Regions from separate parts of the Mesorhizobium sp. M0772 genome, predicted to be linked through region 3. Evidence: predicted binding sites of a transcription regulator. Region 3 holds the regulator's gene; each other region holds the start of a gene.
What was found. Region 3 encodes LexA, which represses DNA repair genes until DNA is damaged. Its sites were predicted from a motif close to TGTTCNNNNTGTGTTCNG; they were not measured.
Positions count from the first base shown of each region.

Region 1: NKI06_RS05135 (putative DNA modification/repair radical SAM protein) is a predicted target of LexA. The motif match lies at 2,045-2,062, and genes of this name have one in related genera.
Region 2: NKI06_RS26570 (nucleoid-associated protein) is a predicted target of LexA. The motif match lies at 3,054-3,071, and genes of this name have one in related genera.
Region 4: NKI06_RS16440 (PA0069 family radical SAM protein) is a predicted target of LexA. The motif match lies at 2,302-2,319, and genes of this name have one in related genera.

Region 1 covers NZ_JAMYPB010000005.1:90,735-95,856, reverse strand. Annotated here, with positions in the region: gene NKI06_RS05140 (UdgX family uracil-DNA binding protein) at 1-805, opposite strand, end outside; gene NKI06_RS05135 (putative DNA modification/repair radical SAM protein) at 808-2,043, opposite strand; gene NKI06_RS05130 (glutamine synthetase family protein) at 2,163-3,548, opposite strand; gene NKI06_RS05125 (aspartate aminotransferase family protein) at 3,584-4,966, opposite strand; gene NKI06_RS05120 (hypothetical protein) at 5,122-5,122, shown strand, end outside.
Region 2 covers NZ_JAMYPB010000056.1:7,261-12,382, reverse strand. Annotated here, with positions in the region: gene NKI06_RS26580 (conjugal transfer protein TraG) at 1-478, opposite strand, end outside; gene NKI06_RS26575 (GTP pyrophosphokinase) at 928-1,914, opposite strand; gene NKI06_RS26570 (nucleoid-associated protein) at 1,911-2,957, opposite strand; gene NKI06_RS26565 (SIR2 family protein) at 3,323-4,597, shown strand; gene NKI06_RS26560 (ATP-binding protein) at 4,600-5,122, shown strand, end outside.
Region 3 covers NZ_JAMYPB010000019.1:16,778-21,899, reverse strand. Annotated here, with positions in the region: gene kynA (tryptophan 2,3-dioxygenase) at 1-568, shown strand, start outside; gene kynU (kynureninase) at 674-1,921, opposite strand; gene NKI06_RS14995 (GntR family transcriptional regulator) at 2,090-2,854, shown strand; gene lexA (transcriptional repressor LexA) at 3,060-3,842, shown strand; gene NKI06_RS14985 (ComEC/Rec2 family competence protein) at 3,836-5,122, opposite strand, start outside.
Region 4 covers NZ_JAMYPB010000022.1:10,948-16,069, reverse strand. Annotated here, with positions in the region: gene rnhB (ribonuclease HII) at 220-918, opposite strand; gene NKI06_RS16440 (PA0069 family radical SAM protein) at 1,073-2,227, opposite strand; gene NKI06_RS16435 (glycosyltransferase) at 2,377-2,880, shown strand; gene NKI06_RS16430 (hypothetical protein) at 3,133-4,107, shown strand; gene NKI06_RS16425 (GFA family protein) at 4,097-4,528, opposite strand; gene moaB (molybdenum cofactor biosynthesis protein B) at 4,655-5,122, opposite strand, start outside.

The DNA.
Region 1 (5,122 bases), on a different contig from region 3:
CCGGCGTTGTCGGCAGTCTGGCAATCATATCCCTGGCGGCCTCGTCCGCTCCTGCGATCAGATCTGGAATGAGCGAGGCCTCGGGAAGGTTCCGCCAATATTTCTTCGGCATCTCCTTCTGCATCGCCGTCAGCTTGAGCCGCGCCGGGTTGAAGATGTTTTCGAAATAGGTCAGCCACAACGCCTCGGTGTCGTCCTGATCGGGTGCATCGCCCTTGGCCGCACCCGGCCCGATCGCCAGCCTTTCGCCGTTCCAGTCGGCGGAGGCATAGGGCGTCAGGATGGTCCAGCGCATGCCGGTGAACCGCCGGACGAAGAAATCCGCGTTGCGCTCGACAATGAAATGCTCCGGCTCGAACCAGGCGACGTAGCGCTCGTTCTCGCCGTCGCCGATCTTCCGGAAGCGTACGAAGGCATGCATCTTATGGCTGTCGCGCCGCACCGCCTTTTCCATGGCTTCGAGCCGCCTGGTGTCGGGATCGGATGCGATCGCCAGCAGTTTCGGCTCGGTGCGCAGGCGCCAAAGCATCCGGTAGAGAAAGGCAAACCGGCCGGGGTCGGAGTGGCAGAAGGCGGTTTCTGCATGGGCGATGAACTCGCGCGGGACGGTAAGCTGCGCGCCCTCTGGCACCGCCGGCAAGGCATCTTGAGGATCATTGGCGTCGGACCCGACACCCCAACTAATATCCTCAGGCCGGACCTCATTCAGCGCCAGACGCCGTGCCGCATCGCGCCAACCGGCGAAATCGGTCTGGCTCGCTAGCCGGACGGTGTATCGGGCAAGGTCGAGCTGGGCCGGCTGCATGGTCAAAACAGCGACAGTTGTTCGCAGGACTTTACGATCGTATCGCGCAGGCCTGTCTTGTCGGTGAGTCCGCCCGGCGACCAGCCTTCGGCGATGATGAAGGGCCTCAGCTTGGCGATCGAATGGCAGATCCGTCCGACATCTTCCAGCCGCATACGTCGGTGGCGGCGGGTTTCAAGGATCTTCGCCACCACCTTGGTGCCCAGACCCGGAACCCGCAGCAGCGCTTCCCGATCGGCGCGGTTGATGTCGACGGGAAACCTCGCCCGATTGCGCAAAGCCCAGGCGAGCTTGGGGTCAATAGCGAGATCGAGCATGCCGTCGCTGCTGCCGGCGAGGATTTCCGGCTGCGAAAAGCCGTAGAAACGCATCAGCCAGTCGGCCTGATAGAGCCGGTGCTCGCGCATCAGCGGCGGTTTTTGCAGCGGCAGCGACGATGACGAATCCGGGATCGGGCTGAAGGCGGAATAATAGACGCGCCGCAGGTGATAGCTGCCATAGAGCCGCGCGCTGGTGTGCAAAATGCCGTCGTCGGATGTTTTGTCGGCGCCGACAATCATCTGCGTCGACTGACCTCCGGGCGCAAAGCGTTCGCGCTTCTTGGTCCTCAGCGTCGGCTCGGCTTTTTCCTCCATCTTCCGGCGCAGGTTCGCCATGGAAAGCCGGATCGTTTCCGGCTTCTTCTCCGGCGCCAGTTTCTTGACGCCCTCATCGGTCGGCAGTTCGACGTTGATAGACAGCCGATCGGCGTAGAGCCCGGCCTGCTCGACCAGTTCGGCCGAGCTTTCCGGAATGGTCTTCAGATGAATATAGCCGGAGAATTTTTCGTCCAGCCGCAGCCGCCGCGCCACTTCCACCATTTCGGCCATGGTCTCGTCCGGGGAGCGGATGACTCCTGAGGACAGGAAGAGGCCCTCGATGTAGTTGCGCCGGTAGAAATCCATGGTCAGCTTCACCACCTCGTCGATGCTAAAGCGGGCGCGGCGCACATTCGATGACGAGCGGTTGATGCAGTAGCTGCAATCGTAAATGCAGAAATTGGTGAGCAGGATTTTCAGGAGCGAAATGCAGCGGCCATCCGGCGCATAGGAATGGCAGATGCCCATGCCTTCTGTGGAGCCGATACCGCCGGATTGGAGCGAATCCTTCTTCGCCGAGCCGGACGAGGCGCAGGAAGCATCGTATTTGGCGGCGTCAGACAGGATTGCCAGCTTTTCACGGACGGTGGGTGCGCTCATCCGTTCATGATATGTTCTTGAAGGCTGCAGCGCCACCTCATTTGATGCAGGCGGCGAAAAAGTAATCGCCGCCTGATCGTCGGGCTAGCAGGACGACTGCCCGAGTTCCAGGCGGTCTCTCAGACCTCATGGAGGTAGAGGTGGTAATCCAGCTCGCTGACGGTGCGGGCGACGCGCAGATACTCCGACTGCTTGATCGCCACGAAGGTGCGATGCAGATCCTCGCCAAGCGCCTCTTTCAGGAAGCTCGAGGCCCGCGCCGCCTCGATCGCGGCGCGCCAGTCGACCGGCATGGTCGTGCGCGTGACGGCGGCTTCATAGCCATTCCCAGTGGTTTCGGGGCCGGGGTCGAGGCCTTCGTCCAGACCCTTGATGATGCCGGCCAGCACCGTTGCCGCGATCAGGTAGGGATTGGCGTCGACACCCGACGGCCGGTGCTCGATGCGCCGGTTCTTGGCGTCGCCCGCCGGGATGCGCAGCGCCACCGAACGGTTGTTGACGCCCCAGGTCGGCGCCACCGGCGCATAGGACTGCGAGACGAAGCGCCGCCAGGAATTGGCGTGCGGCGCAAACACCAGCATCGATTCGGCCATGGTCTGGATCAGCCCGCCGAGCCCCTGCAGCAGCGGCAGCGACCAGCTTTCGCCGCCAGCCTCGGCAAAAACGTTGCGGCCGTTCTTGTCCTGCAACGAAACATGGAAATGCATGCCGGAGCCGGCGTATTTTTCGATCGGCTTGGCCATGAAGCAGGCGGTGACACCATGGCGGCGCGCCTGCGCCCGCACCAGCCGCTTCAACATGACGAGGTCGTCGGCCGCCCGCATGACATCCTTGCGATAGTTCAGCGTCAGCTCGTACTGGCCGGGCGCGTATTCGGAAATCACCGTTTCGGCCGGAATGCCTTGCGCCTTAGCCGCGGCATAGATGTCGGAAAACAGCGGCTCCATGCCGTGCAGATGGTCGACGGAATAGACTTCCGTCTTGGCCGAGCGGCGGCCGTCGAGCACGGCGTCCGCCGGCTTTACCTTGCCGTCGGCGTCACGCTCATTGGCAAGCAGGAAAAATTCGAGTTCGAAGGCGCCGGCGGGATAGAGGCCCTTGGCCGCCAAGATGTCGACCTGCCTGGCCAGCGCCAGCCGTGGGTCCGACGACATAGGCTGTCCCTCGAGATGGTACATCGCCATCAGCAACTGGCCGCGCGGCGGGTTCGTGCCGTAAAGCGGCACCAGCGTGCCGGGGATCGGCCATGCCCTGAGATCGCCGTCTCCAGTCGTCCAGATCAGCCCGGTTTCGTGCACATCCTCGCCGGTGATGTCGAGGCCGAGGATCGAGATCGGCATGTGGCGGCCGCCCTCGAAGATGCTTTTCAGCTCATGCCGGCGCACGATCTTGCCGCGGCCGACCCCGTTGGCGTCGGTCAAGACGATATCGAAGGCTTCGATTTCGGGATGGGCGTCGAGAAAGGCTTGCGCCTCGGCGGGCGTCGAGCCCGAAGGTGAAGTCATGATTAGTGTACTCGAGTTTGGCTTGGCAGCTTGTCTCATGCCGTCAGCCTTGCCGCAACCGTGGCGAAGGCGGTGATCAGCCGGTTGACCTGGGCGCCGGTGGTGGCCGGCGAGATCAGCATCATGTTGTGAAAGGGCGCGATCAGCACGCCCTGGTTGACCAGCGCGACATGGATAGCCGCCTCAAGCTCCGGCGCATGGGCAGTCTCGGCTTCGGCGCCGTTCCTGAGCGGGCCAGGGGCGCAGATGAACTCGACGCGGGCGCCGACGCGGGCGACATGCCAGGGCAGATTGTAGCGATCGATGACGCCGGTCAGCCCGGCATCGAGCCGCAGGGCGAGGCGATCCATCCGGGCATAATTCTCCTGCGTCATCACCTCTTCGAGCGTTGCGCGCATGGCTGCGAACTGCAGCGGGTTCGCCGACAGCGTCGTGCCCATGCCGGAATAGGCCGGCTCCTTGGTTCGATTGTAGTCGGCATAGCGCGAGGCGACCTCGTCGCTCATGCCCCACACGCTTGCCGGCACGCCACCGGCGATCGGCTTGCCCAGCACGAAAAGGTCGGGCTGCAGCCCGAATTTTCTGGTGTAGCCCCCTGGGCCGGTCGAGATGGTGTGGGTCTCGTCGATCAGCAGCAGCGTTCCGGCCGCGCGCGTCAGTTTGCGCAAGGCGTCGTGAAAACCCGGATCGGGCAGCACCATGCAGGAATTGGTCAGCACCGGCTCGGCGATGACGCAGGCGACATCGCGGTCGGCGAGCGCCGCTTCCAGTGCAGCAACATCGTTGAATTCGATGACCTTCGCCGTCCTGGTCAGGTCGCGGAATTCGCCCGCCAGGCCCGGCCGGTTGACAGCTTTGCCGTCGACCAGCCGGACCATCGTCTCGTCGACCGAGCCGTGATAGCAGCCGTTGAAGACCAGGATCTTTTCCCGACCGGTGATAGCGCGGGCAACACGCAGCGCGAAGCGGTTGGCGTCGGTGGCGCTGGTGGCGATCTGCCAGAACGGCAGACCGAAACGCTGTGTGAGCAGCGGCCCGATGGCCAGCGCATCCTCCGAAGGCAGCATATAGGTCAGGCCGCGCCCGGCCTGGCGGCGGATGGCGCGCGCCACCGGCGGCGGCGAATGGCCGAACATCGAACCGGTGTCGCCGAGGCAGAAATCGTCCAGCCTGTTGCCGTCGATATCCGTGATGGCGGCGCCCTTGGCGCTTTCGACCAGGATCGGGAATGGCGTCGGCCAGTCGTTCATCCAGTGCATCGGCACACCGCCGAAGAAGCCTGGCAGGCCGTTACCGACCTTGGCCTGCGATTTCGGCCGCGCCTTGCGGAAGGTGTTCGCCTCGCTTGTCCGCAATGCAGCGATGCGGTCACGGCTGATACCGCCAATGGACGCCTTTGAACTGTTCGTGCTGTACATGAAATCCCTCTCGGCCGGCACACTACCCAATTGGCGACGGCAACCGCAATTGGCCGTGTTGGTGCGCTGCATTGGGTCAGCAGCAAGTTCGGCAGACTTGACCTTCCGGCGCAGTCGGGCGCCAATGCGATCGGGTCTGTGGTTTGGGGAGAAGAA
Region 2 (5,122 bases), on a different contig from region 3:
CCACGCCCTTGCCCGAACGTGTCGGCGCAAAGGCCATGACATGTTCCGGCCCGTCATGTCGCAGATAGTGATCCTTCAGTTTGCCAAGGAAAACGCCGGCCGGCTCAAACAGGCCTGCCTTCTCGATTTCCCGAGCCGCGGCCCATCGTGAGGAACCGTAGGTGGTGACCAACCCCCTCTGCCGCGCGCGCCAGAGGGAGCCAGCTATTGCGGCCGCACACCCCAAGAATCCGCTGGCTCCGGCAAGCATGCCGGCCTTGTCGAAGACCTCAGGCGCATAGGCGTCGAAGTGAAACCACCATTCGAACAGTTTCCACGGCTTGTAGATCGGCCGGGCCGCCGCGGCAAACCATGGCGCGCCAAGCTGCGGCTGATAGTCCAGCATGTGGGCGCACCATTGCGTTGCCGCCCATACGCCAACGATGACGATGGCGAACACAACTACGATCTGGCCGACAAGGAGCTTCGTCGGTGTCATGGGCGCAGCCTCCGAGGTATTGTTAAACGGAAGCAGCATGGCGTGGCGTTTCAGAAAATCGAAGATACCCAATATACGCGCCCGTGCGATGCAGTGAACGTTGCAGGCTTGGAAGATTGGGCGCCAAGAAGTGTCATCGCGAAGGCGACGAGCGAACGACTTGTTTTGGGCCGTTACCGGCCTAGCGGGCTTCGGCTAGGATTTGCGATAAGCTGCCGTTCTGGAGCGACCTCATTGCGTTACTCGCCGTCAAATTCGAGAACCAAGATAGTGGCCGCCCGTCGACGTCACGCTTGGCGAACTTCTGTCGACACAACTCCTTCAGTCGCGTCTCTCGAACGCGCGCTGATCAGCCGCTGCCCCAGCGCAGATTCCCGGGCTGAGCAACGTTTTTTCGCAAGGCAACCTCGTTTGGACTTGAGCTTCGACGCCTTGGACTGCCTTCTGGCCTACAGCGGAAGGGCCAACCCAAGGTCGGAGTATATCGGCCCGAGTTCCTCATCGGTAAATAAACCCGGCGAGGTGGCGATGCTCGGAAAATTGCCCACCACGAAATAGAGCAACAAGATCGAGGGCAAGGCGAACAGGGTCTGGTCCTGTCGCCGGCCCTTGATGCGCTCCATGATGAAATCCTTGGTGTTCAGCCATAGGAGGATGTCTTCAATTGAGCTCTCGCCGGCCAGTGGGAGGTACGCTTCGATCAACTCACCGTCGAGAGTGGTGACAGTCGCGTCCATGCCCACCTTGTCTCCGTAGTACACGGACAAGGCGTCGATCAGTGCCTTGACGCTCTTGACCGATGCGTCGATGAGGTTGCCGACTTGGCGGAAGTAGTCGTCAGTCGCTTCGATTAACGCCATCGCCTTTGCCGCAGCCCGCATCATCTCAGGGGTCGATTTGACGCTTGGTTTGTAGATTGTGTCGTGGGTGACTTCGCTGAAGGCATGCTGCAGCAGCGTGCGGACCTGGATCTCGCACGGAATGTCCAGCGGCATAGGGACGCCCTCGAAGACGACCCCCGCTTTTGCCCGAACCACGTAGTGGACCGACTGGTACCCGAACTCCCAAGGCTTGCGAGCTCGCTCCTCAGCGAAGTCCCGGGCCTTTTCCCAGAACCAGTATCTGTCGCCGGATTCGGTGATCGCCTTCTCGACGATGGGTATTTCGTCGGAAGTGAGCACGACGAAGCGGATGCCCACCTTGTCCTCGATGTCGTCATACGGACTTGCATAGCCCTTGCCGCGATAGAGAGCCTTCTGGATAAGCGACTTGCTCTCCTTCAGCCTATGCTTAACCGGAAGGCGCAAGAACAGGTCCGGCGCTTTCACCTGGGTCGAGAGCCCATCGATGACCGCGTGGATGATGAACCTGCCCCAGGCATCGTAGTATTGCTGCTCCGCCTCCCAGCGCCGCAGGATCTCGAACTCGGTCGTCATAGCTGTTCGGTGACTGGCCTGCGGACCGTGATCCTGGTCCAGCTTGCAGCCTCGCCTTGGGAAACATCGCCTGCCGGCACATCCTCGAATGTCACGGTGCCATTCCGTATCGCGTCCGGGGACGCAGAGAACTCGATGTCTGGACCGAACTTGTACTTCCGGCGCCGCAACCTTCCACCCATCTCGCTGATGTCCCGAACCACGGCTCTATTGGTCGGGAATTTCTTGGCTTCGAGGAACTTGTTAAACGGGTCGCGCAATTCGGGTGGCAGATACGTGTCGCCGAACTGTTGCGAGGTGAACGTGGGTGCCTGATCTACCTTGACGAAGGCGAACAGCGCGTCTCCCAGGTCCCTTCGGAGATCTCGGTCATTTACCAAGGTGCGAACGAATTCCTTCGTGAGGTCGAAGAACTTCGCGGTTTCGTATTTCCCGCTCTCAGGAAAGGCGCAGCCAAGAAAGCCGTCGTAGAAATATACGGCCGCGTTCTCTCGGCGGGCGGCGGTGATATTGCTGTCAAATACGAAGCATCGCCAATTTGTGCTCGCCGCGACAGCGGCATCTTCAGAGATGAACAGAGCAAGCTTGTAAAGTCTCGTGGCTGGCGTCAGGAAGATGTTCTCGAGGAATTCGGTCACAATTTTTGCCGCAGCCAGTCGGCGTTGAAAGCCGGACTGCATCTCCGCTTTAATCACCCCTAAGAAGGGCTTTCCGTCGCCACCGACTTTCCCATCGAAGACTAGAAGCATTCCACCGGGAATCCCTCGTGATTTCTGTGCGTCAGCGAGGGCATCGGCCATGTGATTGGAGACGCTGGGGAAGTCGGTGTCGGTTGCGAGAACAAGACGTCGAGCAGTCCCAACCACGCTCGCGCCATCGGTCTTCACTATCTGCATCTCTATGCTCTTGGACTGTGCGGAGAGCGCGTCAGTGATACGCATCCCAAAATGGCTGAGAGCCTTGGCATCCAGTACTTCGAGATCCTTGCCGTAGGATGGCGGCACTACATTGGGCCCGTCTTTCCTCTGGAATACCTCATGCATAACGACTCGGCCGATAGAAAGATTCTCTACAAGCAAAACTCGATCCCCTTCGAAGATATTGAAGAATATTATTCTGAGCGGGTTAAGGAAGGATATCAGATCAAAGCATGAACACAAGGGTCGCCGACGTAGGAGGGGTACGAAGGGCGGCCGCTACACGGCCGCCATTCGTTCAAGGGATCATAAAATGGGACAGGAAAAGCGAGTCTTCTTGATTAAGTAAACGCTAATGTATTTCGTCGATGCGGCAACGTTGCCGGCTGCTTTCGCAGAAGCCAGGGCGAGATTGTTCCGAAGAAAACAACGCGGGGAAATTGGTTCTCCTACGACGGCGATGCTTGTATGGTTTGTCTGTGGGAGGAACCATGAGCTACTGGAAAACAAAGCTGGCAGCCGCCAGCAACATCCGTCTTTACGCGCGCGGCGAAGGCTGGCGCTCGCATGACGACGTGAAGAGCGACAAGGGGGAAGTTGTAGATCGCGGCAGCAGCCGCGCTATCGAGGATCTGCTTACCTCTGCCCTGAACGCATCGAACCTTGTTCTGCTCACCGGTGCCGGATCGTCTTTTTGCGCGAGGAATGCAGCCCAGGGCGCAAAGCAAGCCCCAAGCATGCTCAATCTGTGGGACGGGGTCGTCACAGCGGCAACGCAGGAGACGGTCAACAAGATCGCCGCTCTTATGCCGAATGCCAAGGCGGTGGTTGCAGCGAAGAATATTGAGAAATTTCTATCCCACTGCAAAATTTATCTCGAACTCTTCGGCGTGGAAAAAGCGAAAGACGTTGCCGAATTTATCGGGCTTGCAGAAAAGACGATCGCCCTGAGCGTCGATTTCGTTGACGAGGCCACCGACCTGAGCGCCCATCAAGCGATCATCCGAAAAATCGCCCGGCGGGGCGTGCGCAAGCCGCGCACCCGCATATTCACGACCAACTATGATCTAGCCTTCGAGTACGCCGCTCGCGCGCTCCGTTTTACGATGATCGACGGCTTCTCCCACTCTTTGCCACAGGTCTATGATCGTGGTCATTTCGTCCACGACATCGTCAGGCGAGATGCCGGCAGGGATAGCCCGGATTACATCGAAAATGTTTTCCACCTTCACAAATTGCACGGCTCCATAGATTGGCGGCGCAAAGGTGCGGAGCTTGTCCGCTCCAGAAGCGATGACGACGGCCCGGCGGCGTTGATCTACCCACGCGACAGCAAATACCAGGAGGCGTTCGAAACGCCTTTTCTTGATATGATGGGAGCCTTGCAAAGCGCTTTGCGAGAGCCCGATACGGCCGTCATCATCTCCGGTTTCGGGTTCAATGACGATCATATAACCAAGCCCATACTTGCCGCTGTGGAGGCAAATATGAGCCTGCGCGTCATCGTCTGCGACCTTGCATACATCGCCGACGGCGAGCTCGAGACCAAAGCGCATATCCTACCGGCCGATACACTCGCACGTCCCGGTGCGAGCGCGTCTTTTGGAACTTTCAAGCGCCTCGTCGACATAGGTGATCAAAGGCTCTCACTTCTGAACGGCCGCTTTGACGATCTCGCGCAAGCCCTCCCCGATCTCGTTGCTCAGACCGAGCGAGAGCGGCATATGGAGCGCCTCAAGATCCTGAATAACCCGGCCGGGTCGTGATCATGCAAAGCCTTGTCGATCCCGATGGCTATGTCGGAACCATTACCGTTGTGGGTGCCTCGATTGCACAGGCCAATCTTCCGCAGGCGACGGCCCGCCCGGAACGACGCGCGCTCGCGCGAGGCGCTGTCGGTGACTTCGTTTTCATCGACTGCGAGAGCATCAAGCTTCTGGGGCGCATCATCGAAGTCAAGCTCCCGGACAATGAGCGGCTGAGCGTGGAACCCGCGATGGGAAGCCCGCCGGAACCTCATCCCGTCGGTCGAATTCAACTGCTCGCATCTGTCGATCAGAAAAACCAGAAGCTTGTTCGCGGCTTACGAGCGCATCCTCGCATTGGCGATGCCGTTTATCTCGCGCAACCAAAATTGTTCGGTGACCTCGCCGCTAACTCGCTTTCGGGAAGCGATCAGTTGTCGATCGATCTTGGCTTGCTAAGCGCCGGCGGCGGCATCCATCTGAAATTGCCGCCCGAAAAACTGTTCGGACGGCATTGCGGCGTCTTCGGGGCCACGGGCGGCGGCA
Region 3 (5,122 bases):
CTTCGAGCAGCTCAACAATGCCTGGGACGTGCTGCGCACGATGACGCCCAGCGAATACACCGAGTTTCGCGACGCGCTCGGCCAATCCTCGGGCTTCCAGTCCTGGCAGTACCGCGCCATCGAGTTCATGGCCGGCAACCGCAACCTAGCCATGCTCGGGCCGCACAAGCACCGGCGCGATCTTACGGACAGGCTGGAAGCGATCCTGGCCACGCCGTCGCTGTACGACGAGGCGCTTCTGCTTTTGGCGCGCAATGGCTTCGACATCGGCGCCGATGCCGGGCGCACGGACTGGCGCGAGACGCGCGGTGAGAACGAAGACGTGCTGGCTGCCTGGCAAACCGTCTACCGCGACCCGCAGCGCTACTGGATGCTCTACGAACTGGCCGAGAAGCTGGTCGACTTCGAGGATTACTTCCGCCGCTGGCGCTTCAACCACGTCACAACGGTCGAGCGCATCATCGGCTTGAAGCGCGGCACCGGCGGCACCTCAGGCGCCTCCTATCTGAAGAAGATGCTGGAGGTCGTGCTGTTTCCGGAGCTCTGGACGGTCCGCACCCGGCTCTAGAGCATTTCACCGTTTAACGGAAACGGCGAAATGCTCTAGCTCTTTGATTGACGCAATTTCGGACGGAAAACCGCTTCACACTTTTCCTGAAATTGCTCTGGTTTCTCACGTAACCGCGGTCTTCACCGCGAAGCGGGCGTCCTGCCAGGCGCCGGTGCGCAGAATATCCTCCAGGACTTCGACCGCTTGCCAGACATCGCCATATCCGACATAGAGCGGCGTGAAGCCGAAACGGATGGTCGACGGCGCCCGGAAATCGCCGATCACGCCGCGCTCGATCAGCGCGCGCATCACCTGATAGCCATGCGGATGGAGGAACGACACCTGGCTGCCGCGCTGGCTGCCGTCGCGAGGACTTTCCAGTTCAAGCCGGTAGGCGCCGCATCTGGCTTCGACGAGCTGGATAAACAGGTCGGTCAGCGCGATGCTTTTTCTGCGCACCGCCGCCATATCGACGTCGTTCCAGATATCGAGCGCGCCCTTGAGCGCCCGCATCGACAGCACCGGCTGCGTTCCGCACAGGAAGCGGCGAATGCCGCTGCCGACGGCAAAGCCCTGCTCGAAGGCAAAGGGCCGCGCATGGCCCCACCAGCCGCTGAGCGGCTGGTGGGCATCGTCATGGTGGCGCTCGGCCGCGTAGATGAAGGCTGGCGAGCCCGGGCCGCCATTGAGGTATTTGTAGGTGCAGCCGACGGCGAAATCGGCATTGGCACGGTCAAGTTCGACCGGCAAGGCGCCGGCCGTGTGGCAGAGATCCCAGATGATCAGCGCGCCGGCGTCATGTGCCTTGCGCGTCAGCGCCGCCATGTCGCGCAACTGGCCGGATTTGTAGTTGACGTGGTTGACCAGGATGACGGCAACGCTGTCGTCGATCAGCTCCTCGACTGCGGCCGCGTCGACGCCCTCCAGCCGCAGCCGCGTTCCCGGCCGGGTCGAGGCGACGCCTTCGGCCATGTAGAGGTCGGTCGGGAAACTGTCGCCCTCGGCAACGATGACCGACCGATCCGGCCGCATGCCGAGCGCTGCGTGCAGCAGCTTGTAGATGTTGATCGAGGTTGTGTCGCAGACCACCGTCTGCCCATCAGCCGCGCCGATCAGTCGCCCGAGCTGATCTCCGAGTTCCACCGGCATGTTGAACCAGCCGGCGGTGTTCCAGGCGCGAATGAGGTCGTGCGCCCATTCCTGCGTGGCGGCCTGCTGCAGTTCGCTGAAGACGACCGCTGACGCGGCGCCCAGGGAATTGCCGTCGAGATAAATCACGCCTTGCGGCAAGACAAAGCGTTCACGCATGGAGCGCAGCGGATCGGCGGCATCCATTGCTTCGATTGTAGCGAGATCGGGTGTCGTGCTCATGATCCGGCGCCCCTCCATGGACAAACGCGCGCGGCGGAGCCTGCCGCCCAAACATGCCGGCGATCTTGAGTGGTCGCCCTTGAACTGTCAAACATTATATATAATTCACCCATTGAAAGGCTTTGATATATAATGATCCGCCCGAGCGTTTATGTCTGATGGATCACGATGCTGGATGACGAGCAGACCTCGAAGACGGAAGTGGCCTATCGCCTGCTCAGGCGCGATATTCTTGCGACCCGGCTGGCGCCTGCCGCGCCGTTGAAGCTGAGCACGCTGCGCAACACCTACGGCATCGGCTGGACGCCGTTGCGCGAGGCGCTGTCGCGGCTGGAGGCGGAACGGCTTGTGACCGCCATCAGCAACCGCGGGTTTGCGGTCGCTCCCGTCTCTCGGGCGGAGCTCGAGGATTTGGCGCGTGCGCGGCTGGTGGTCGAACTGCCCCTGCTGGTGGAATCGATCGAGAAGGGCGACCGTGAGTGGGAAGACGCGGTCGTTGCCGCCCACTATCGTCTCTCACGGTGCGGGTCTGTTCTCGACGATCCATCGGATGATGCGGTCGACGCGTGGTACGAAAAACACGATGCCTTCCATGCGGCGCTGCTCAGTGCCGCGACATCCAGCTGGCTGCTGCGCTTCAATGCAACGATTTCCGACCAATTGCATCGCCATCACCGCTTTCTGGGTCTGGCCCCGACGCTGCGCGCCGCCGCCGGCCGCACGGACGGACACCGGAAGGCCGTGGCGGCCCTGCGCGACGCCGTGGCGATCGAACACCATACCGCCCTGATGGAAGCGGCCCTCGATCGCGACGTCGACCGTGCGAAAACTCTGATGACCGCTCACATCGGCTACACGCTGCGGGTCTATGCCCAGAGAGAACCCCGCGCGGATGCTGCGCAGCCCCGTCCGAAAAGGAAGCGGCGATCGTAGCCGACGACGCAGGGCACTTGGTCTTCGTTTCACCCCGTTGCTGGCAACTGGGCGCAGGCGGCGCTCGCAGCGCCGAACGTTACGCTGAACAAAACGTCAACACATTCATTAAACTTTAAAAGGTTGCGGAACACAACTGGAACAGATAGTGTTTGTTCTGGGTTTGTTTTTTCTGATTCTGGTTTCAGAACCCTTGGGGGCCGCGATGCTGACGCGCAAACAACATGAGCTTCTGATGTTCATCCATGAACGCCTGAAGGAGAGCGGAATCCCGCCGTCCTTCGACGAGATGAAGGAAGCGCTCGACCTCGCCTCCAAGTCCGGCATCCACCGCCTGATCACGGCGCTTGAGGAGCGCGGTTTCATTCGCCGGCTGCCGAACCGGGCGCGCGCGCTGGAAGTGCTGCGGCTGCCCGACTCGATCGCACCAGGCCTCAATGCGGCGAGGAAGTTTTCGCCGAGCGTCATTCAGGGCAGTCTTGGTCAAACCGGCCAAGGGCAAGGCGGCCAAGGACAAGGCGCGTTGGGCCAAGGCGGTCTCGGCCGCCAGATCAAGCCGGGCTCGCCGTCGCGTTCGATGTCGGCCGGCAATGACGATGCCGTTTCCGCGATTTCAATCCCGGTTATGGGACGCATCGCCGCCGGCGTGCCGATCGACGCCATCCAGCATCAGACCCATTCGATCTCGGTGCCGCCCGATATGATCATGGGCGGCGAACACTACGCGCTCGAGGTCAAGGGCGATTCGATGATCGAGGCCGGCATTTTCGATGGCGACACGGTCATCATCCGCAATGCCGACACAGCCAGCCCCGGCGAGATCGTGGTGGCGTTGGTCGACGATGAGGAAGCGACCCTGAAACGCTTCCGCCGCAAGGGCGCCTCGATCGCCCTGGAAGCCGCCAACCCGGCCTACGAGACCCGCATTTTTGGACCGGACAGGGTGAAGGTGCAGGGCAAGCTTGTCGGATTGATCCGGCGCTACTGAGCCGGCTTGGGTTTGTACTTTTCACGCTGGTTGTAAGGCGGCAGGCCGCGCGCTTCGCGGGAGAAGCGGCGTTGCTCGTGCCAGGGGCGATACGGCTTGTCGACGGCGAAGCGGATGGTTGGCGCTGCAGCTGCCGATTGCGGATCGAAGAAGACGGCGGCGCTGCCGTCGCGGGCCAGCTGTTTCTTCGTCACGACCAGCACCAGCGGGTCGCGGCACGGATTGTAGGCGGTGGCGTCATCGATGACGATCAGGCTCGCGAAGGCACAGGCCGGCCGCGCCGTCTTGCGGTCTTTCGCAAGCGCTACAATGGCTCCGGAAGGGTGCCGGGCGATACAGAGATCGCCGGTGCAATAGAAGGGCGAGCCGGGCGGCAGATCGAGCGGATCGAGATCGAACCGCGTATCTGTTGACTCGAAAATCTCAGGTGGGATAATGGTTTCGGCCCGCAGCGCCCGTTTCCAATTGTCCGTGGTGAATTCGTTGGAGCGTTCGCGGTTGAGGGCGAGTTCGCCGCCACCGATCGGCATGGCCACCAGATGCGCATCCTCGGATATGAGCACGTCGGGCGTAAGCACCTGCGGCACCGTCAACAGGCCGGCCAGCGCGAAAGGCACGGCCGCCAACCTGAGCCAGGTGGTGGCCATGGTGGCGATGACGAGGGCGACCGTCACCAGCAGCACCGAGCGGATGGAGATCAGCCCGACGGCGTCGACCGGCGAGCGCTCGGAAATCCAGGCCGATATAGCGATCATCGCCATCAGACCCTTGCCCATCACATAGAGGAACGGCCCGTCGGCGCCGAACGGCATCGCCAGTGCGCTGAGCACGGCAAAAGGCATGACGATCAACGAAACAATCGGCATCACGGCCAGATTGGCGATCAGGCTGAGCGGCGACACACGCTGAAAATGCCAGATGGCGAACAGCAAGGTTGCACTGCCGGCAATGATCGAGGTCATGGCGAGGCCGCCCATGGCCAGCGCGAATTTTCGCGACAGGAAGCCGACGAAGGAGCGCTTTGCCGGCGGCGTTCTCACCTTGTCGGCGCGGTAATCGGCCCAGCCGGCATAGGCGCCGACAAGGGCGGCGGTGGCGGCAAACGACATCTGGAAGCTGGGACCGACCACCTCGTGCGGCGACACCAGGATGACGGCAATGGCGGAGATCGCCAGATTGCGCATGGTGAGTGCGGCGCGATCAAACAGCACGGCGACAAGCATGACCGCCAGCATGATGAAGCTGCGCTCGGCGGCAACCACGACGCCTGAAATGACGAG
Region 4 (5,122 bases), on a different contig from region 3:
CCGCCCGGGCAACCTGGCGGCTTTTTTGTTGAGCGGCGACGGAGATTGGCGAAGGCGGTGGTGCGCCTGATCTCCCCCCTCGAGGGGAGATGTCGCCAAAGGCGACAGAGGGGGTCCGTTCGACCAGGCGCGACGCTCTTTCTGCGACCAAGAAGGGCTAGCACTTCACGCGCGCGACCCCCTCTGGCCTGCCGGCCATCTCCCCCTCAAGGGGGGAGATTAGCTGTCCAACCCGACAAATCCTTCTTCTTCCACCACCTCAACCCCACCCAGCCTGAACGGCGCGAATGATGCCCGGTGCAGCCTTGCCACCAGCCCATGCGCTTCGATCGCGGTGCGGTGCCGCACGGTGGCGTAGCCCATATGGACCTCGAACCCGTAGCGCTCGTGATGGCTGCCGCAGCCGCACATCATGCGGTCGCGCATCACCTTGGCGACGATCGAGGCGGCGGCGATCGATTGCGAGCGCTGGTCGCCCTTGATCAGCGCGCGGCCTTCGCAGAGGAGGCCCGGCGGTACATCGCGGCCATCGGCCAGCGCCAGCTTCGCCTGGATCGGCAGGCCGGCAAGGGCGCGGCGCATGGCTTCCAGGCTGGCCTTGAGGATGTTGCTGCCGTCAATGCCTTCGGCGCTGACCGAGGCGATCGACACGCCGAGCGCTGACCCCAGGATTTTCAGGAACAGCGCCTCGCGTTGCAAATGGTTGAGCCGTTTGGAATCGTCTAGCCCGTCGGGAATGTTGGCGGGATCGAGGATCACCGCCGCCGCCACCACCGGCCCCGCCAGCGGACCGCGGCCGGCCTCGTCCATGCCTGCCACCGGCCACAGGCCTTCGGCCATCGCCTTCGTCTCGAAGGAGAAGTCGGGCTTTTCGACGATTTCGAAAAGAAGCGGAGAATCGGAACGTGCGCGAGCCATGTTGCGGCGAGGTTCGCATCGGCTCCGATTCTCCGCAAGTCCCTCCAGGGTCGAGTGGGGCAAGACCGGGAGGGCACCGTCTGCAGGCCGGGGGACAGGCCGGACGGGATTCTTGGGTCGCCTGACAGCCACGAGGGCAGGGCAGGCGCTACTCTCAGAGCAGCATCAGCTGCTCGGTCGCCTTGGCGGCGGCGACAAACTGGTCGGTTCGGAGCGTGCGCCGCTCGGCGTTGAGGCCGAGCCGCTTGGCCGTGATCTCGAAGCGCCGGCCGATCTGCCAGGCATAGGGGCCGGTGCCTTTCATCCGCTTGCCCCATTCCGAATCATAGTCCTTGCCGTCGCGCATCGAACGGATCAGCGACATCACGTGCCGGTAGCGGTCGGGATAGTGGCGCAGCAGCCAGTCCTTGAAGATCGGCGCCACCTCGAGCGGCAGGCGCAGGATCACATAGCCGGCCTCGCGGGCGCCTGCGGCGCGTGCCGAATCGAGGATGCGCTCCATCTCCTGGTCGGTCAGGCCGGGAATGATCGGCGCCACCATGACAGAGGCCGGGATGCCGGCATCGGAAAGCTGCCGGATCGCCTCGAGCCGCTTGGTCGGCGTCGACGCGCGTGGCTCCATGGTGCGCGCCAGCATGCGGTCCATCGTTGTCACCGACAGGGCCACCTTGGCCAAGCCCCGTTCGGCCATGCGCGACAAAATGTCGATGTCGCGCGTCACCAGATGGGATTTGGTGACGATGCCGACCGGATGGCCGCGCGCCTCCAGCACTTCGAGGATCTCGCGCATGATCCGGTATTGTTTCTCGATCGGCTGGTAGGGATCGGTGTTGGTGCCGATCGCGATGGTGCGCGGCTGATAGCCATCCTTCGACAGTTCCTTGTCGAGCAGCCGCGCCGCATCCGGCTTGGCAAACAGCCTCGCTTCGAAATCCAGCCCCGGCGACAGGCCCATGAAGGAATGCGTCGGCCGGGCGAAACAATAGACGCAGCCATGCTCGCAGCCGCGATAGGGGTTGATCGAGCGGTCGAAGGAAATGTCGGGCGATTCGTTGCGGGTGATGATGGTGCGCGGCTTCTCGACCTGCACTTCGGTCTTGAACGGCGGCAATTCCTCCAGCGAATTCCAGCCGTCGTCGAACACATGCCGGCTGACCGGCTCGAACCGGCCGGACGGGTTGATGCCCGCGGAACGGCCGCGGTTGCGATCCGGACGGACGCGCACGCCGCTCTGTTCGATCATCGCATTGGCCATCTCGGCTCGCCCTGCTCCGAAAGCAGCAATGTCCGCACGCACGATATGTTCCATTTTGGCCCTTTCCCAAGGACTGTCGGCTGGCTGTCGAATCGCTCTGTTCATGAAAATAATCCTATTTCGCTGATGAGAACAAAGCAAGAACTTTTTCGTTGGGCCATGCAAAACTGGCGCTGCGCCGGGCTTTCCGCTATTCGGCTAAAATGCTCAGCGTTCTCATCGAAACCCGGGATGACGAAGAAGGCCTTGCCCGCACGCTCGCCTCGTTGATCGGCGGCGCGGTCGAGGGCGTGGTGCGCGATGTCATCGTCTGCGACACCGGCTCGACCGACCAGACGCATCGGGTTGCAGATCATGCCGGCTGCCACTTCGTCGCCGGCGGCATTGCCGCGGGAATCAGGCAGGCGAAGGGTGACTGGCTGCTGTTTCTGGAACCCGGCGCAAGGCTGGCGGAGGGCTGGATCGACGACGTTGTCGCTCACACGGCGCGGCAAACCATGCCGGCGCGCTTTTGCCGTGCGCGCGGCAGCCGCACGCCGTTCCTGTCACGGGTGTTTTCGGGCAACCGGGCGCTGGCCGAAGGGCTGGTCATCAGCAAGCGCCAGGCCGCTGCCCTGTCGAAGAACGCGCACAGCGCCGAAGCCCTTGCGCGCGGTCTCGCCACCAGGCGGCTCGACGCCGAAATCTGGCTGGCGCCGAAGAAGTGATGTTTCTCCCTTTTCCCGTTCCCAGGGAGAAGGGTGCCCGAAGGGCGGATGAGGGGCAGCGTCGGCGTCTCATCCGCATTGGCACGGTCGCAGCACCATCCCTCTTTTTCGCCGCAAAAAGCTATTGTGCATTGCACAAAAGCTGACGCGGGATTAGCATTCCGTTGATGCGGGATATCGGGGTTTGGGTAGTGCCGGAGCGGTAAGCAAGCGCCGCGTCGTCGTTGCTGCCGTTCATATCTGAGGACCCCGATGAACCTTTCGTCCCCTGACAAATCCGGCGCCCCCAGCCTGGAAGCCATTGCCCGCAACGGCAGCCTGCTCCGCCGCATTGCGGTGCGTATTCCGACCTATCTCTCCGACCTGCGCGAAAATCCCGCATGGCTGCCGATGTTCGTGCTTGCCCGCACCATGCCGGCGCGCAAGCTGCACTGGCTTGGCGCCAAAGCCGCGCGCCCCGCGCAGAGTGCCGAAGCTACGATGTTCAGGGGCGTCGACCTCAAGTCGATCCTCGCGGCGCTGCGCACCGATGGCCTGTTCTCCGGACTGGTCCTGCCGCAGGCAATCCACCAAGAGATCGCCAGCTTCGCTCAGAGCACGCCGTGCTTCGGCAATTTCGACCGCCGGCTCGAATTCATGCCCGGAGAACACGCAGAAGCCGAGAAGCGGTTCGGCCGCTCTTTGCTCAGCGGACACTATTTCGAGCGCATCCTCGGCTGCAAGGCGGCACTCGCCATCCAGAACGACCCGCTGCTGCTCGACATCGCCGAGCACTATCTGGGCGGACAGGCGAAGCTGATCACCACGCGTGTCTGGTGGAGCTTTCCGACAGGCGAGGCTTCCGACGCCGACAAGAACCTTGCCTCGCTAGGCAAATATCATTTCGATCTCGACGACTGGCGGATGCTGAAATTCTTCTTCTATCTCAAGCCCTGCGATGCCGGCACCGGCCCGCACGTCTATGTCAAAGGCAGCCACAACAGGCGCAGCCTCAAGCACCAGTTGACGCTGCTGGTCGGCCATCCGGCGCAAGACGTGCTCAAGGTCTATGGCGACGACAGCCCGGTCACGCTGACCGGCGAGGCCGGCCTCGGCTTCGTCGAGGACCCGTTCGGCTTCCACATGGGCACCGTGCCGTCCACCACGCCACGGCTGATGATGGAGGTCGGCTTCGGCGTCTCGCCGCCCTCGCGCCGCCGCTTCCACGGCGAGCCGGTCATCCGCTGACGCCGGAGCGGATCTCGACCGGCATCCAGCGCGCTTGCCGCCGGGCAATGCGACCCTCTTTGTTCTCGGCATCATACTCCATTGGGACCGGCTCGCGGTTGAACCGCGGCCGGTCATCCAGCGCATTGACGATGACGATCGCTCTCGGTTCGCCGTCGGTGGTCACAGCAGCGACATAGACGCCGCAGTCCCGGCAGATGAGATAATCGGCGGTGCGCAATCCGAACCGGTATCGGTGCAGCCGCGCCTCGTCCTCGACCGAGACGATCAATCGGCCCTGCGGATCGGCGGCGGCGCGTGAGCCATGCCGGACGCAGAAGGCGCACTGGCAGGCGCGGATCTCCATCTCGGCCGGCTCCATTCCCGTTTCGAACGTCAGGTGGATGTTGCCGCAATGGCAGCCGCCGCGGTGCGCGCTCATTGGATCTCTTCCGTCTTGACTTGGCGACAGACTATCCGCCCGACGACCCGGAGGAAATGACCTCTCGAAGGCGCAGCCGCCATTCTGCCTGACAAAGGCAGCACTTGGCCGGCACTTTGCCTTGGTTTACGAGGCGGCCTTGCCGCGCCCCAAATGCTCGTCCAGGCGCGGCATGATCTCGACGAAGTTGCAGGGCATGTGGCGGTAGTCGAGCTGCGGTTTCAGGATGCCGTCCCAGGCGTCCCTGCAGGCGCCGGGCGAGCCCGGCAGCACGAAGACGAAGGTGGCGTTGACGACGCCGCCCGTCGCCCGACTCTGCACTGTCGAGGTGCCGATCTTGTCGTAGGAAATGCGGTGGAACACTTCGGAAAAGCCATCCATGCGCTTCTCGAAGATCGGCTCCAGCGCCTCCGGCGTCACGTCGCGGCCGGTAAAACCGGTGCCGCCGGTGGTGATGACGACATCGATGTCTTCGTCGCGCGACCAGCCCAGCACCTTGTCGCGGATTTTCTCCCGGTCGTCGGTGACGATGTCGCGCGCGGCCAGGACATGGCCGGCCTCGGCGATGCGATCAGCCAGCGTCTGGCCGGATTT